Regions from separate parts of the Rahnella sp. AN3-3W3 genome, predicted to be linked through region 1. Evidence: riboswitches for the same ligand, from Rfam matches in the RefSeq annotation. Region 1 holds a riboswitch; each other region holds the start of a gene.

Region 1 (4,679 bases):
CGTGACCAACCTCCAGAGAATCGGCCTGCATCAGCGCCTGCTGCAAATATTCTTTGGCTTCGCGTACGGTATCGGCCCAGTTGTTATGCCGCGGTCGCAATGCCGCAAGCGCCGCAGATAACGTGCATCCTGTGCCATGGGTGTGACGGGTATCCACACGCGGCGCGGTAAACCGCTCGCGTGAACCTGCCTCAAACAGCCAGTCAGGGCTTTCCTCATCACTCAGATGACCGCCTTTCATCAGCACCGCGCCACATCCCATCGCCAGTAACGCTTCTCCCTGCTCCCGCATTTCGGTTTCATTAGTCGCAGTCGCACACTCCAGCAACGCGGCGGCTTCCGGCAGATTTGGCGTAATAATGGATACCTGCGGGATCAGCAAACGGCGCACGGCATCCACGGCTTCCGGCAGTAGCAGCGGATCGCCACTTTTCGCCAGCATCACGGTATCCAGCACCACAAAAGGCGGCTGATAATGTCTGAGCCGCTCCGCAACCACGTCCACAATCTGACTGTTTGCCAGCATGCCGATTTTCGTGCTGTCGATACGAACGTCGCTCAGTACGGAATCCAGCTGCGCCGAAACAAACTCCGGCTCAATGTTATAAACTGACTGCACGCCGCGGGTATTCTGCGCCACCAGCGCGGTGATCACGCTGGTACCGTACGCACCCAGCGCCGAGAAGGCTTTCAAATCTGCCTGGATCCCCGCTCCGCCGCTCGGATCCGTGCCGGCAATCGTCAGTGCATTAATCCGTTTCATTGCCTCTCCTCCCCGTTCAGCCACTGCTCATCTATCAAATACAGATTATCGAGGAACTGAGGCGTGAAACTGCCAGGTCCGTTTACTGCTGCACAGGCACGTTCACCGGCACATGACATCACGCGACAGGCAGCGGCAACGTTATCCAGCCGGTCGCCCGGTAAAGCCACAAAGGCCGCCACCACGGCTGACAGGGCGCATCCGGTGCCAACAATGCGGGTCATCATCGTATGCCCGCCTGCTACGGCCCGGCTGCGTTCGCCGTCAGTGACATAATCCGTTTCACCGGTGACAGCGACAATCGCGCCGGTGTTACGCGCCAGCTGTTGTGCGGCAGGTAAAGCTGACAGGGAGTCATCACCGCTGTCAACGCCACGGCCGGACGCGCTGAGTCCGCTGAGCGCAAGAATTTCGGACGCATTACCACGAATGGCAGCAGGTTTAAGCGTGATGAGTTCAAGGCAAAATTCGGTTCGCCAGCTCAGGCCACCGACAGCGACCGGATCCAGTACCCAGGGCTTTCCGCCCTGATGAGCCGCGTGAACAGCTGCCAGCATCGCATCGGCATGAAGACGGGTCAGCGTGCCGACATTCACCAGCAAGGCATCAGCAATGGTACTGAACTGCGCGGCTTCGGCGGGATCAACCACCATCGCAGGGGACGCCCCCAGCGCCAGCAGAACATTGGCAGTAAAAGATTGTACGACGTCGTTGGTCAGGCAGTGGACCAGCGGCGCAGAAAGGCGGAGTTGTTTCAGAGAAGTGGCGGCTGTAGAGCCGGGCAACAAGGTAGGTCGGGTATGCATAAGTCTCCCTACCGGCGCTAAAGAAGGCGGTATCAGGAGAGATACCTGACTTCCCTACGCTGGCATAATCCAGATCAGGTAATACGGGTAAAATCTCAGCCCTGCTTTACAGCGGGCACCCCGAGTCAAGAAAGCATTATTGGTGGCGAGGGTCAGAAGATCAATCAGGAAATGCGATATAAAACCGTTAAGTCAACGTAATTGAACTCGCCGCACTTCACTGGCAGTATCGGAAAACAAACCTAAACCACAGACTTTGATGATAAAAAATTCTCAGGAGCTTTCTTTGCCATCACCCCTCAAAATCCGGCCTTATGAAGAAGCAGATCGCCCGTTTTTACGCACGTTGTATCTGGCCTCCCGAAAGCACACCTGGACATGGCTGGAGGATGATTTTCAGCTGGAAGATTTTGATCGTGCGGTTATCGGCGAAAAGATACTGGTCGCGGAACGTGACGGACATTTGCTCGGCTTCGCCTCGATTTTCACTCAGGAGGATTTCCTGCATAACCTGTTTGTTGATCCCAAATATCAGGGAACCGGCGCAGGTTCGGCGTTGCTTCGCGCGGCGGAAGAGACGTTTACCCGTCAGGGCTCTCTGAAATGTTTAGTAAAGAGTAAAAAATCAGTCGATTTTTACCTGTCAAAAGGCTGGAACATCATGGCTACAGGGGAAAGTCCAAAGGGCGAATACTATCTGTTTCATTCATCAAAAAAATAATTGAAGAAGAAATGATTACCTCACACAACCGTTTTTTTGCGATCCTGACGGATATCAATTTTTCTTTGTAGTTAACAGGTTAAATTCCGCAACAGTGCTATACATACTTGGTCTTCCTTAAAATATTTCGAGGGTACGAATGAAAAGAATAAAACTGATGCAGGTTGCTGCAGTCGCTGGCGTACTGTTTTTAGCCGGTTGTACCAACCACGTCACTCAAGCGGATAAATTCTCTGGTTTCCTGGGGGACTATTCCGGCCTTAAGGAAGTCAAAACTGCAGGTGGCAATCCGGTTCTTCGCTGGATTGACCCTTCGTTCAAAAAAGCCAACTACTCCTACATCAAATACGAACCGATTAAGTTCTATCCGGAGCCTCAGCCTACTGAGCAAATCAGCAAGGAAACCCTGCAGGGCGTTCTGGATTATGCTAACAGCCGTATGAAACCTGCGCTCGCTGAGCGTTTGCCTCTGACAGATCACGCGGGGCCGCGTACCTTGATCTTTAAAGGTGCAATCACCGGTGTGAATACTTCGGCTGAAGGTCTGCAATTCTATGAAGTGATCCCGGTTGCGCTGGTCATTGCCGGTACTGAAACCGCGACCGGCCACCGCACGCGTGATACCGAAGTGTATTTCGAAGGCGAGCTGATTGACTCAGCAACCGGCAAACCGGTAATTAAAGTCGTCCGTAAGGGCTTCGGAAAACAAGTTTCTAACGATACACAAAAAGTCACCGCGAACGATTTGAAAACAGTGGTCGATAGTCTGGCGAACGACACCAGGTTGTTTAACGAGTAATTTTCGTCACCGCATCACAATCAGGGCAGCCAGATGGCTGCCTTTTTTCATACTGAATCAGCAATAAACTCACGCAGCCACTGATGAATGGAAATCCGCGCTGGATGCCGTCAGCAAAATGGCGGTGATGAGATATTCCGGTACTGACACTGCAGCCGGACATTACACCGGGGATAAATGGGTTCACGGCGCATCTGAAATAACGTTTTATGTTACCTGAACATTTATTAATGAAAGGGTATCTCCCCAGCATTCTGGCGTTATGTTTTTTGGAACAGGCCTCGTAACTATGAAAATATAACTATCACAAATTCCGTTTTAATTTGCAGGTGTTTTAAAACTTGAGTAATCTGCCTTTCGTTATCAGGGAGATTAAAAATGGAATTCGACATCACGACATTTTTCAAAGCCATACTCGGCGGCGCAGGTGCAGGATATGCATTCACTGGCGGTATTTCTCTTGCACTACCGGAACTTATCGTCACGGACAGACTGTTGCTTTCAATGGCGGCCATCGGTGCGGTGTTGTTGCCACTCCTGTATCTAAAGAGCATACGGAGAAAGTGAGTTGCGAGAATTACACTGGTACCTTCCCGTCAATTCAGATCAGCTTGCGCACTTCTATTGTTATCTCTGCGTGAGTTATATTTTTGTTCATCTGACATGGGATGCATTTTCGATAAAAACACCGGCATTTTCACTGGAGAACCTCCAATATAAAGTAGGGGAAATATTTTCATCAGCCACTTTTGCCAATAGTCTTTTCTTTATTGTTATTTTACTGGATATAAATAATCCTCTGAGAAATTCTGATGCTTTTATTTTTCCACTCATTTTTTCAGCAATTTCAGGGATCTTTATTTCACTATCGGCAATAGTGCCTAAAGCGAAAAGCTAACAAAGTCATTGGCTATGACAACAATTAAAACAGATATAAAAAAAAGCCCCCTGCAACAGCAGCGGGCTTTAAGAGCTAGTTATCGGCTAAGGATATATTGCCGAATCATTCCCACTCAATCGTTGCCGGCGGTTTACCGGAGATATCATACACCACGCGGGAAATGCCGTTGACTTCGTTGATGATACGGTTGGAGCAGCGGCCGAGGAAATCATACGGCAGGTGCGCCCAGTGCGCGGTCATGAAGTCGATAGTTTCAACTGCGCGCAGGGAAACTACCCAGTCGTATTTACGGCCATCGCCCATCACGCCAACGGAGCGGACTGGCAGGAAGACGGTAAAGGCCTGGCTGACTTTGTTGTACAGATCGGCTTTATGCAGTTCTTCGATGAAGATCGCATCGGCGCGACGCAACAGGTCGCAATACTCTTTCTTCACTTCGCCCAGCACGCGAACGCCTAAACCTGGCCCCGGGAACGGGTGACGGTAAAGCATGTCGTATGGCAGACCGAGTTCCAGACCGATTTTACGCACCTCGTCTTTGAACAGCTCTTTCAGCGGCTCAACCAGACCCAGTTTCATTTCTTTCGGCAGACCGCCCACGTTGTGGTGCGATTTGATCACGTGCGCTTTACCGGTGGCAGACGCCGCAGATTCGATCACGTCAGGATAGATTGTGCCCTGCGCCAGCC
Region 2 (4,679 bases), on a different contig from region 1:
CGCCAGTGCGACACGCTGACGCTGCCCGCCGGAAAGTTGCGACGGTAAGCGATCCAGGCACTCTTCCAGCCCGACTTGTCGGGCGATATCTTCCAGTTCGCGCTTCTGCTGCGCGGTGAGTTTCAGCCCCGGATGTAACCCCAGGCCCATGTTCTGACGCACCGTCAGATGCGAGAACAGATTGTTTTCCTGAAACAGCATCGACACCGGACGTTTTGCCGGTGGTGTCGCGCTGTGATCTGCACCGTTAAGCAGGATCTGCCCGCTGACCGGTGCCAGAAAACCGGCGACCAGGCTGAGCAGGGTACTTTTTCCCGCGCCGCTCGGCCCGAGAATGGCCACGCGCTCACCGGCCTCGATCTGTAAATCGAAGCGCATCGGCAGGTGTTCGTACAGGTACGTCAGTTTATTCAGCGTCAGCATGGCGGCCCGGTAATTTCTCAATCAGGGTGAATAACAGAAAACATAACAGCAGCAATAACAGCGCCGTCACCGCGCCGTCCTGGCTGCGATAGGCGCCGATCTGCTGATACAGATAAAATGGCAGGGTGCGGAAGTTCTCATTGCCGAATAAGGCGATCACGCCGAAATCCCCCAGCGACAACACGCAGGCAAACGCCAGCGCCTGCGCAATCGGGCGCCTCAGCGCGCTCAGTTCCACCCAGCGCAGGCGCTGCCAGCCGTGCATATCCAGTGAAAGGCACAGCGGCGTGTAACGTTCGGCCACGTCGCGCATCGGGTTATCCAGCACTTTTAGCGCATAAGGCACCGCCATCAGCGCATTGGTCATGATCACCAGCGGCCACGGCGATTGTGGCAAACCTGTCGTATCGCCAAGCAGCAGGAAAAAGCCGGTTGCCAGCACAATGCCCGGCATCGCGAGGATCAGCATCCCGCTGAGATCCATCACCTGCGCCCAGCCATTTCTCTGCCGTAATCGCAGTTCGCGACTGCTCCACAACAGCATCATAGTCAGCAGGACACACACTATTCCGCTGCCCAGCGCGATACGCACGGATGTCCATAATGCCAGCCACAGTGCAGGTTGTTGTAAAACACCGACTGCTGCACGGTTGATACCGTCGGTAATCACGGCGAGTAGCGGCGGCAGGATCAGCATTAACGCCAGGCCGATCAGCACGGCATCTGCGATGCGCCGCAGCCTGGAATCGTCCGGGTTACGCCAGCGCTGAGAATGCGTTTGTCCGACCGGCAACGCCTGACTGAGTTTCTGGCTGAGCAAGACCAGCGCCAGACAACAAAACAGCTGGATCAGCGCCAGCGTGGCCGCGCGGCTTAAATCGTAGTCGTAACTTAACGCCTGAAAAATCGCCAGTTCAATGGTGGTCGCCTGCGGACCGCCGCCCAGCGACAGCACCGTGGCGAAGCTGGCGAAGCACAACATAAAAATCAATGCAGCGGCGGGGAAAATCTGCCGGCGAATGGCAGGCCATTCAACAAAGCGAAATTGCTGCCAGGCGTTCATCCCAAGCTGCGCAGCCAGCTGACGCTGTTCGACGGCGATATTCTCCAGCGCCTGCAATAAGAGTCGGGCTGCCAGTGGCAGATTGAAAAACACATGAGCCAGTAAAATGCCCTGTAAACCATAAGGCGAGAAACGGTAATCCACGCCCAGCCAGCCGCAAATCTGCGCCAGCCAGCCCTGTCGTCCGTAAACGCTGAGAATGCCGAAGACTGCCACCAAAACCGGTAATACCAGCGTCATCGCGCATAAACGTAGTAACAGCTGACGTCCGGGGAAGCGGCGGCGGAACAGCGCACGCGCCAGCAGAATGGCGGGCAGCACAGAACAGAGCGCCGAAAGCAGCGCCTGCCAGAAGGTAAAGCGGATCACATGCCAGAGATAAGGATCCTGCCACAGCGAGGCGCCGCTCATCTGTGGCGCATGACGCCACAGAGAGCCTAACGCCAGCATAGCCACCAGCAACATCAGCAGCGAGGCGATGGCGCCCGGCCACAACCAGCGCGGGATCAACGGCTGACGGCGTTCTGCCATGCCTGGATCCATTGTGAACGGTGAGTGGCGACATCCTGTGCGCTGTATTGCAGGGATTTAGCCGGGATCGTCAGCTGTTTAAAAGCGTCAGGCAGCGGGGTGTTGATCACCGGATACATCCAGTTGCCGGCCGGGATCACTTTCTGGAAATCTTCCGTAGTAACGAATTTCATGAACTCTTCAGCCAGTTTCGGTTGCTGGCTGTTCGCCAGCTGACCCGCCACTTCGACCTGCATATAATGGCCTTCGGTGAAATCTGCTGCCGCGTAGTTATCTTTCTTCTCTTCCACGATGTGGTAAGCCGGAGACGTGGTGTAGCTCAGCACCAGATCGCTTTCACCTTTGAGGAATAAACCGTAAGCCTCGCTCCAGCCTTTGGTGACGGTAACGGTTTTCTTCGCCAGTTTTTCCCACGCTTGCGGTGCTTTGTCGCCATAGACTTTTTGCATCCACAACATCAGGCCCAGACCCGGTGTACTGGTGCGCGGATCTTCGTAAATGACTTTCCATTTCTGGTCGCTGTTGATCAGCTCATCGAGGCTTTTTGGCGGGTTCTTCAGTTTGTTTTTGTCATAGACGAACGCGAAATAGCCGTAATCGTAAGGCACGAACTTGGTGTTGTCCCAGCCGCCTGGTACGGTCAGTCTGGCAGCGGTTTTCGGCGCTTTGGCAAATAATCCGGTTTGTTCAGCTGCCTGCAACAGGTTGTTATCCAGCCCGAGAACCACGTCGGCTTTGCTGTTTTTGCCTTCCATCCGCAGACGGTTAAGCAAAGAGACACCGTCTTCCAGCGCAACGTATTTCAGCTCGCAGCCGCATTGGGCTTCAAAGGCTTTTTTGATCGCCGGCCCGGACCCCAGTCGGCAGAGAAAGAATCATAGGTATAAACCGTCAGGACAGGTTTTGCCGCGAAGGCAGGTGCAGAAAGTAACAGCAGGCAGGACAATAATTTTTTCAACTTTGCGCTCCAAAAAAAAATGAAAGGGCAAAGGATTTTGAGTAAGCATCGCGCAGTCTCAAATCCCTCCGCCGGGGTTAACCGGATCAGGTTCGACGGGTCTAAATCTCAGCCTTTTAAACTTGCTGTGCGTGTGTTGATCGGGCGTCGTGCAGTGCTCGAAATGCTCACGTACTTTGTGTACGCTCCGCTTTCTGTGCGCTGGACTTCACCCGCTGAACACGCGCTCGCGGCGTTTAAAGATCGAGTTCATTCTTCTTGAAAAAGAACGCACTCTGGCACCCCGTTGAGAACGGATGTCATTCTAGAGACTAACGGCGCGATGCGATAGTCCGATTAACTGTCCGGCGGCGCAAACCACGCGGATTTGAAGTCGAACCAGCCGAGGGTGTTCATACGCACGCCGCGCATACTGCGCTGCCCCTGCAACACCAGCCAGTGATGAAACAGAGGATGGATCTGATGGCTGACCGTTTGTTTCTGACTCCATTTGGCGATCGATAAATTGCCCGCATGCCACTGCGCGGCGTCATCTTCCATCTCTTCACTGAAGCAGTGTTTCGCCAGCGGTAATTCATAGAAATGCGCAAACAGTGAAAATTCCAGCGGCAGGGTGAAGTTGGCACTGCCGAGCCACAGATCACTTTTGGCGTCACCGCGGTGCCAGACCGCGTAATCCACGACCTGAATAATCAGTTCAATGCCTTCGGACGCCAGCAGCGGCTGCAGCGCATTGCAGATCGCCTGATGCTCGGAATGCTCGCCGTAAAATGTCAGTGTCACCTGGGTCAGGTTTTGCGGTCTGGGCGGACGCGGTTGTGGCGCTTTATGGTGCCAGCGCGGCAGCAGGCCGTAAGCCGGCGACCAGTAGCGTTGGTAAATCGGTTCGGCATTATTCAGTAAGGCGATGGGATTGAGTAAATCGCACAACCACTGGCGTGTTTCTTCAGATTGTCCGACCGGCGAACGCTGGTCAAATAACAGGAAATAGCAGCCTTCTTCAAGGCGACTTTCCAGCTCGCTTTTGCCTGATTCATCAGCCTGAAGCTGTACGCCGGAATGCACCAGCTCTTCACTCAGTTCCGGCAACACCCAGATATTTACTTCATCAATCAGCGCACGGAAGCCAAAATAATCATCAAAGGCGCGGATGCGCAGTTGGGTTTTCAGGTTACGCACCACGGCGTAAGGGCCGGTACCGACCGGATGGCGGGCAAAATCGGGCAGCGACTGCCACTCCTGCGGCAGGATCATCGCGTGGATATTGCCGAACAGCCACGGCAGCCAGCGATCGGGTTCATTCAGGTGGATATCAATAACATTTGGCGTGGGCGTTTTGACTGATTTCAGATTACTGAACAGCGGATGCGTTTTCAGCCGGGTGAAGGTAGCAATGATATCCACCATCTCCAGTTCACGGCCATGATGAAAATGAATGGCAGGGCGCAGATAAAAACGCCATTGCAACGGCGAAATTTCCTGCCAGTGATGGGCTAAATCGCCTTCGACTTCCCCTTTTTCCTCATTTATGCGTGTGAGGCCGCTGAAAATTTGCCGGGCAATATGGGTTTCAGAGCGGCGTAACATGGTACCGGGCAGCAGATTAATCAGCGGACGGTAATACAACACACGCAGGATATGCTTACCCTGACGGAAACTGCGGCCGAGCTGGGAAAGCAGCATCTGGCGCACCAGGGTTTTGTC
Region 3 (4,679 bases), on a different contig from region 1:
GAATGACGCTGTCGGCCACTTTATCCAGCAACAGGTGCAAGGTAGACGGATCGGCGTACATCATTTTTTTGATTTTGGTAAAGGCTTTGCTGCTACCGCCTTCAATCATATACGTCGCCAGAGTCCACGGGCTACCGGAGAAACCAATAAGCGGCACTTCACCTTTCAGGTTTTTACGGATGGTACGCACGGCGTTCATCACATAGCCCAGCTCCATTTCAGGATCCGGAACCGGCAGCTTTTCGACATCAGCACGATTGGTCAGTGGCGAAGAAAAACGCGGGCCTTCACCGGCTTCGAAATACAGCCCCAGCCCCATCGCATCAGGAATGGTCAGGATGTCGGAGAACAGGATCGCTGCATCCAGCGGATAGCGACGAAGCGGCTGTAAAGTCACCTCACAAGCCAGTTCGGCATTCTTACACAGCGACATAAAATCGCCGGCTTCAGCACGGGTTTCTTTGTACTCCGGCAAATAACGGCCAGCCTGACGCATCATCCACACCGGTGTAATGTCCACTGGCTGACGTAACAAAGCACGCAGGTAACGGTCGTTTTTCAACTCATTCATTCTTGCTCTTTCCTTCAATATTCGGGCCGCCCGACAATCATATGACGGCATTCTATCACGCAAAACTGACGCTAGACCTCGTCGTCTTCGCTTTCTGCGCGGCACTGCGCAACTGTGTCTTCAATCAGACGACGGGCAATCGTGCCGGGCGGTGGCAGCTGTGGCAGCTGGTCAAAGCGGTACCAGTCAGCGTTAAGCAGCTCTTTCGGGTCGTGTTTAATATCGCCGCTGTCGTAATCCGCCATAAATGCCATCATCAGCGAATTGGGGAACGGCCACGGTTGGGAACTGACGTAACGGACATTCTTCACGCGGATATTACTTTCTTCCATGACCTCGCGAGCCACGGTTTCTTCCAGTGTTTCACCGACTTCAACAAAGCCAGCCAGAACCGTGTGAATGCCATTACGATGACGGACGTGCTGCGCCAGCAAAATCTCATCACCTTTGCGGATTGCTACAATGATGCAGGGTGCAATCTGCGGGTAATAGCGTTCGCGACAATTCCCGCAAAGTGCGGCCCACTCGGTCTTACTGACGTGCATTTCATGCCCGCAGTATCCGCAGAACTTATGAGAACGATAAAACTCTGACAGCTGCACACCGCGCCCGACCAGCTGGAATAATCCGCGATCTTGATCCAGCAGCTGACGGGCGGAAACCATATGATTTGGCATTGTCTGACGGACCAGCCAGACAGGTTCACCCTGCCATTCGCCAATCTGACGCGCCGTTTTACCGGTCAGAGAATATTGTGCGGCGCTGCCAAACGGCAGTTCGCCCTCAGGCAGCCACAGCTTGCCTTCCTGGCTGATAACCCACCAGCCGTTATGTTGCTCAGTAATCTGTAATTCCATAATTGTTGTTGCATAACCTCGTCGGGACTGACAATCTGAGTAAGATATTCACATATTAGTAACTTTTAGTTACTTTTTTATCGCTCACGGAGTCAACCATGCTAAATCGTCTGGAAAGACTGACCCAACGCGTTGGTGGCAGTAATGAGTTAGTGGATCAATGGCTGCACGCGCGCAAAGAGCTGCTGGTTTCGTACTGCACTTTGGTCGGCCTGAAACCCAATAAAGAAAAACATACCCCTCTCAACGAAAAAGCGCTGGATAACTTTTGCCATAACCTGGTGGACTATCTTTCAGCCGGTCATTTCCATCTGTATCAGCGGATCATTGATGAAGTCGAAGGTGCGAACAGTCCGATAAAATTGCAGGCTGCGAAAATATACCCTGCACTGGAGCTGAACACTGAAGCTATCATGGCTTTCCATGATAGTTACACTGAAAATGATATTGATGATGACAATGCTTTCGCATTTCATTATGCATTATCCGATGTAGGTGAAGCGTTGGATGCGCGTTTTCAGCTGGAAGATCAATTGATTATTCTGGCATTTGACCGCAGCAATCATGAAGAAAAACCACCTGCAAATGAAGAACATCTCGCCAGACCGGCTTAACGCTTTGTCACATTAAAACTCTGCACCTGTTTGTAGTTTTAATTGTAGTTTTAGTTGTAGTTTCAAAAAACGCCTCCTATATTGAGGCTTCTTGTCGGAGTGCCTAGCGCATAATTTTCTCGCGAAGATTACGCCAGGCTGAGACCGTTAATTCGGGATCCGCGGAACCTGATCGGGTTAGTACCCGCGAAGGGAACAAGAGTAATGTTATGCGTTCAGCTCACTCTGGCATTCGCCTGCATCAGGCCGCCTGTGCTGCACCGCCCATTTTTACTCCTGCCGTAAACCTCCAGACAAGCAATTTTCCATCACGTTTTTTTTGCGAGGAATTTGCTATGTCGAGTACCCAGAAACCCGTTATTTCCGAAAAGAAAGCGTCTAATCGCCGTGAACAACGCGCGCAGGCTCAGTCGTTTATCGACAGTCTGCAGGGCGAAGCCTTCCCCAACTCCCGCCGTATTTATCTTGAAGGTGACCGCAAAGATATTCGCGTGCCGATGCGTGAAATCCAACTCAGCCCGACACTGGTCGGCGGTGGCAAAGATAATCCGCAGTTCGAAGAAAACGAAGCCATCCCTGTTTATGACACCGCCGGACCTTACGGGGATCCGTCAGCAGTTATCGACGTGCACACCGGTCTGGAAAAATTACGTGCCCGCTGGATAAAAGAGCGTGCGGACACGGAGGAACTCCCACAGGTCAGCTCCGGCTTTACCCAGCAACGGCTGGCGGACGAAGGGCTGGATCATCTGCGCTTCGAACATCTGCCGCGTCCGCGAAAAGCCATGTCTGGCAAAAATGTTACGCAGCTGCATTACGCACGCAAAGGCACGATTACCCCGGAAATGGAGTTCATCGCCATTCGCGAAAACATGGGCCGCGAGCGGATCCGTGGTGAGATTTTGCGCCAGCAACACCCCGGTGAAAGCTTTGGCGCGCATTTGCCTGCCAATATCACCGCAGAGTTTGTGCGTCAGGAAGTCGCCGCCGGGCGTGCGATTATTCCTGCCAACATCAACCATCCTGAATCAGAGCCGATGATCATCGGGCGTAATTTCCTGGTGAAAGTGAACGCTAATATCGGCAACTCAGCGGTGACATCATCCATCGAAGAAGAAGTCGAGAAGCTGGTGTGGTCAACTCGCTGGGGCGCGGACACCGTGATGGATCTCTCCACCGGCCGTTATATTCATGAAACCCGCGAATGGATCCTGCGCAACAGCCCGGTGCCAATCGGCACGGTGCCGATTTATCAGGCGCTGGAAAAAGTGAACGGCGTGGCCGAAGACCTGAACTGGGAAATGTTCCGCGATACCCTGCTGGAACAGGCCGAGCAAGGCGTCGATTACTTCACCATTCATGCCGGTGTCTTGCTGCGTTACGTGCCGATGACGGCCAAACGTCTGACCGGCATTGTGTCGCGTGGTGGTTCGATTATGGCGAAATGGTGTCTGTCACATCATCGCGAAAGCTTCCTGTTCGAGCATTTTCGTGAAATTTGCGAAATCTGCGCCGCCTACGATGTCTCCCTTTCATTGGGCGACGGCTTACGTCCGGGCTCAATTCAGGATGCCAATGACGAAGCACAATTCGCTGAATTACGCACGCTGGGCGAACTGACCAAAATTGCCTGGGAATACGATGTGCAGGTGATGATCGAAGGTCCCGGGCATGTGCCGATGCAGATGATCCGCCGCAACATGACTGAAGAACTCGAGCACTGTCACGAAGCGCCGTTCTATACCCTCGGCCCGCTGACCACCGATATCGCGCCGGGTTACGACCACTTCACCTCCGGTATTGGTGCGGCGATGATTGGATGGTTTGGCTGCGCCATGCTGTGCTATGTCACGCCAAAAGAGCATCTCGGCCTGCCGAACAAAGAAGACGTTAAGCAGGGTTTGATTACCTACAAAATCGCAGCACACGCCGCCGATTTAGCCAAAGGTCATCCGGGTGCGCAAATCCGCGATAACGCCATGTCCAAAGCGCGTTTTGAATTCCGCTGGGAAGACCAGTTCAATCTGGCTCTGGATCCGGCCACTGCGCGCGCTTACCACGATGAAACGCTGCCGCAGGAATCCGGCAAAGTTGCTCACTTCTGCTCGATGTGCGGCCCGAAATTCTGCTCAATGAAAATCACTCAGGAAGTTCGCGATTATGCCGCCGCGCTGGAAGCCAAAGCCCAGCCTATAGAACTCGTTGAATCCGGCATGGCGCAAATGTCGGCCGAATTCCGTTCACGCGGCAGCGAGCTTTATCACCCTGCCACGGAGATTAACAAATGAATCAGTCCGCTCAGCCCTTTCCTGCCGTTCCTTTTCACCTCGGTTTATATCCGGTCGTTGATACTGTGGAATGGATCGCCCGCCTGCTGGAAGCAGGGGTTAAAACGCTGCAACTGCGTGTAAAAGATTTACCCGATGAAGAAGTTGAGCCAGCAATTATCGAGGCCATCGCACTAGGGAAAAAATATCAGGCGAGGTTATTCATCAACGATTACTGGCGTCTGGCGGTAAAACATCAGGCTTATGGCGTGCATCTGGGTCAGGAAGATCTGGATACTGCCGATCTTGAGGCAATCCGTCAGGCCGGTTTACGACTGGGCGTCTCCACCCATGACGATACTGAAATGGC

What was found. Region 1 has a riboswitch for thiamine pyrophosphate ahead of thiM (hydroxyethylthiazole kinase). Riboswitches for the same ligand answer to the same signal wherever they lie in the genome.
Region 2: another riboswitch for thiamine pyrophosphate. It lies ahead of thiB (thiamine ABC transporter substrate binding subunit); the one in region 1 lies ahead of thiM (hydroxyethylthiazole kinase).
Region 3: another riboswitch for thiamine pyrophosphate. It lies ahead of thiC (phosphomethylpyrimidine synthase ThiC); the one in region 1 lies ahead of thiM (hydroxyethylthiazole kinase).

What each region holds. Positions count from the first base shown of each region.
Region 1 covers NZ_JYDG01000045.1:34,679-39,357, forward strand. Annotated here, with positions in the region: gene thiD (bifunctional hydroxymethylpyrimidine kinase/phosphomethylpyrimidine kinase) at 1-763, opposite strand, end outside; gene thiM (hydroxyethylthiazole kinase) at 760-1,569, opposite strand; TPP riboswitch at 1,604-1,702, opposite strand; gene UC15_RS13415 (N-acetyltransferase family protein) at 1,829-2,290, shown strand; gene UC15_RS13420 (DUF3313 domain-containing protein) at 2,430-3,089, shown strand; gene UC15_RS13425 (hypothetical protein) at 3,468-3,656, shown strand; gene guaA (glutamine-hydrolyzing GMP synthase) at 4,093-4,679, opposite strand, start outside.
Region 2 covers NZ_JYDG01000004.1:132,504-137,182, reverse strand. Annotated here, with positions in the region: gene thiQ (thiamine ABC transporter ATP-binding protein ThiQ) at 1-423, opposite strand, end outside; gene thiP (thiamine/thiamine pyrophosphate ABC transporter permease ThiP) at 407-2,017, opposite strand; partial or broken gene thiB (thiamine ABC transporter substrate binding subunit) at 1,993-2,975, opposite strand; TPP riboswitch at 3,021-3,271, opposite strand; gene sgrR (HTH-type transcriptional regulator SgrR) at 3,312-4,679, opposite strand, start outside.
Region 3 covers NZ_JYDG01000037.1:15,916-20,594, reverse strand. Annotated here, with positions in the region: gene hemE (uroporphyrinogen decarboxylase) at 1-571, opposite strand, end outside; gene nudC (NAD(+) diphosphatase) at 643-1,428, opposite strand; gene rsd (sigma D regulator) at 1,527-2,042, shown strand; TPP riboswitch at 2,128-2,254, shown strand; gene thiC (phosphomethylpyrimidine synthase ThiC) at 2,378-4,330, shown strand; gene thiE (thiamine phosphate synthase) at 4,327-4,679, shown strand, end outside.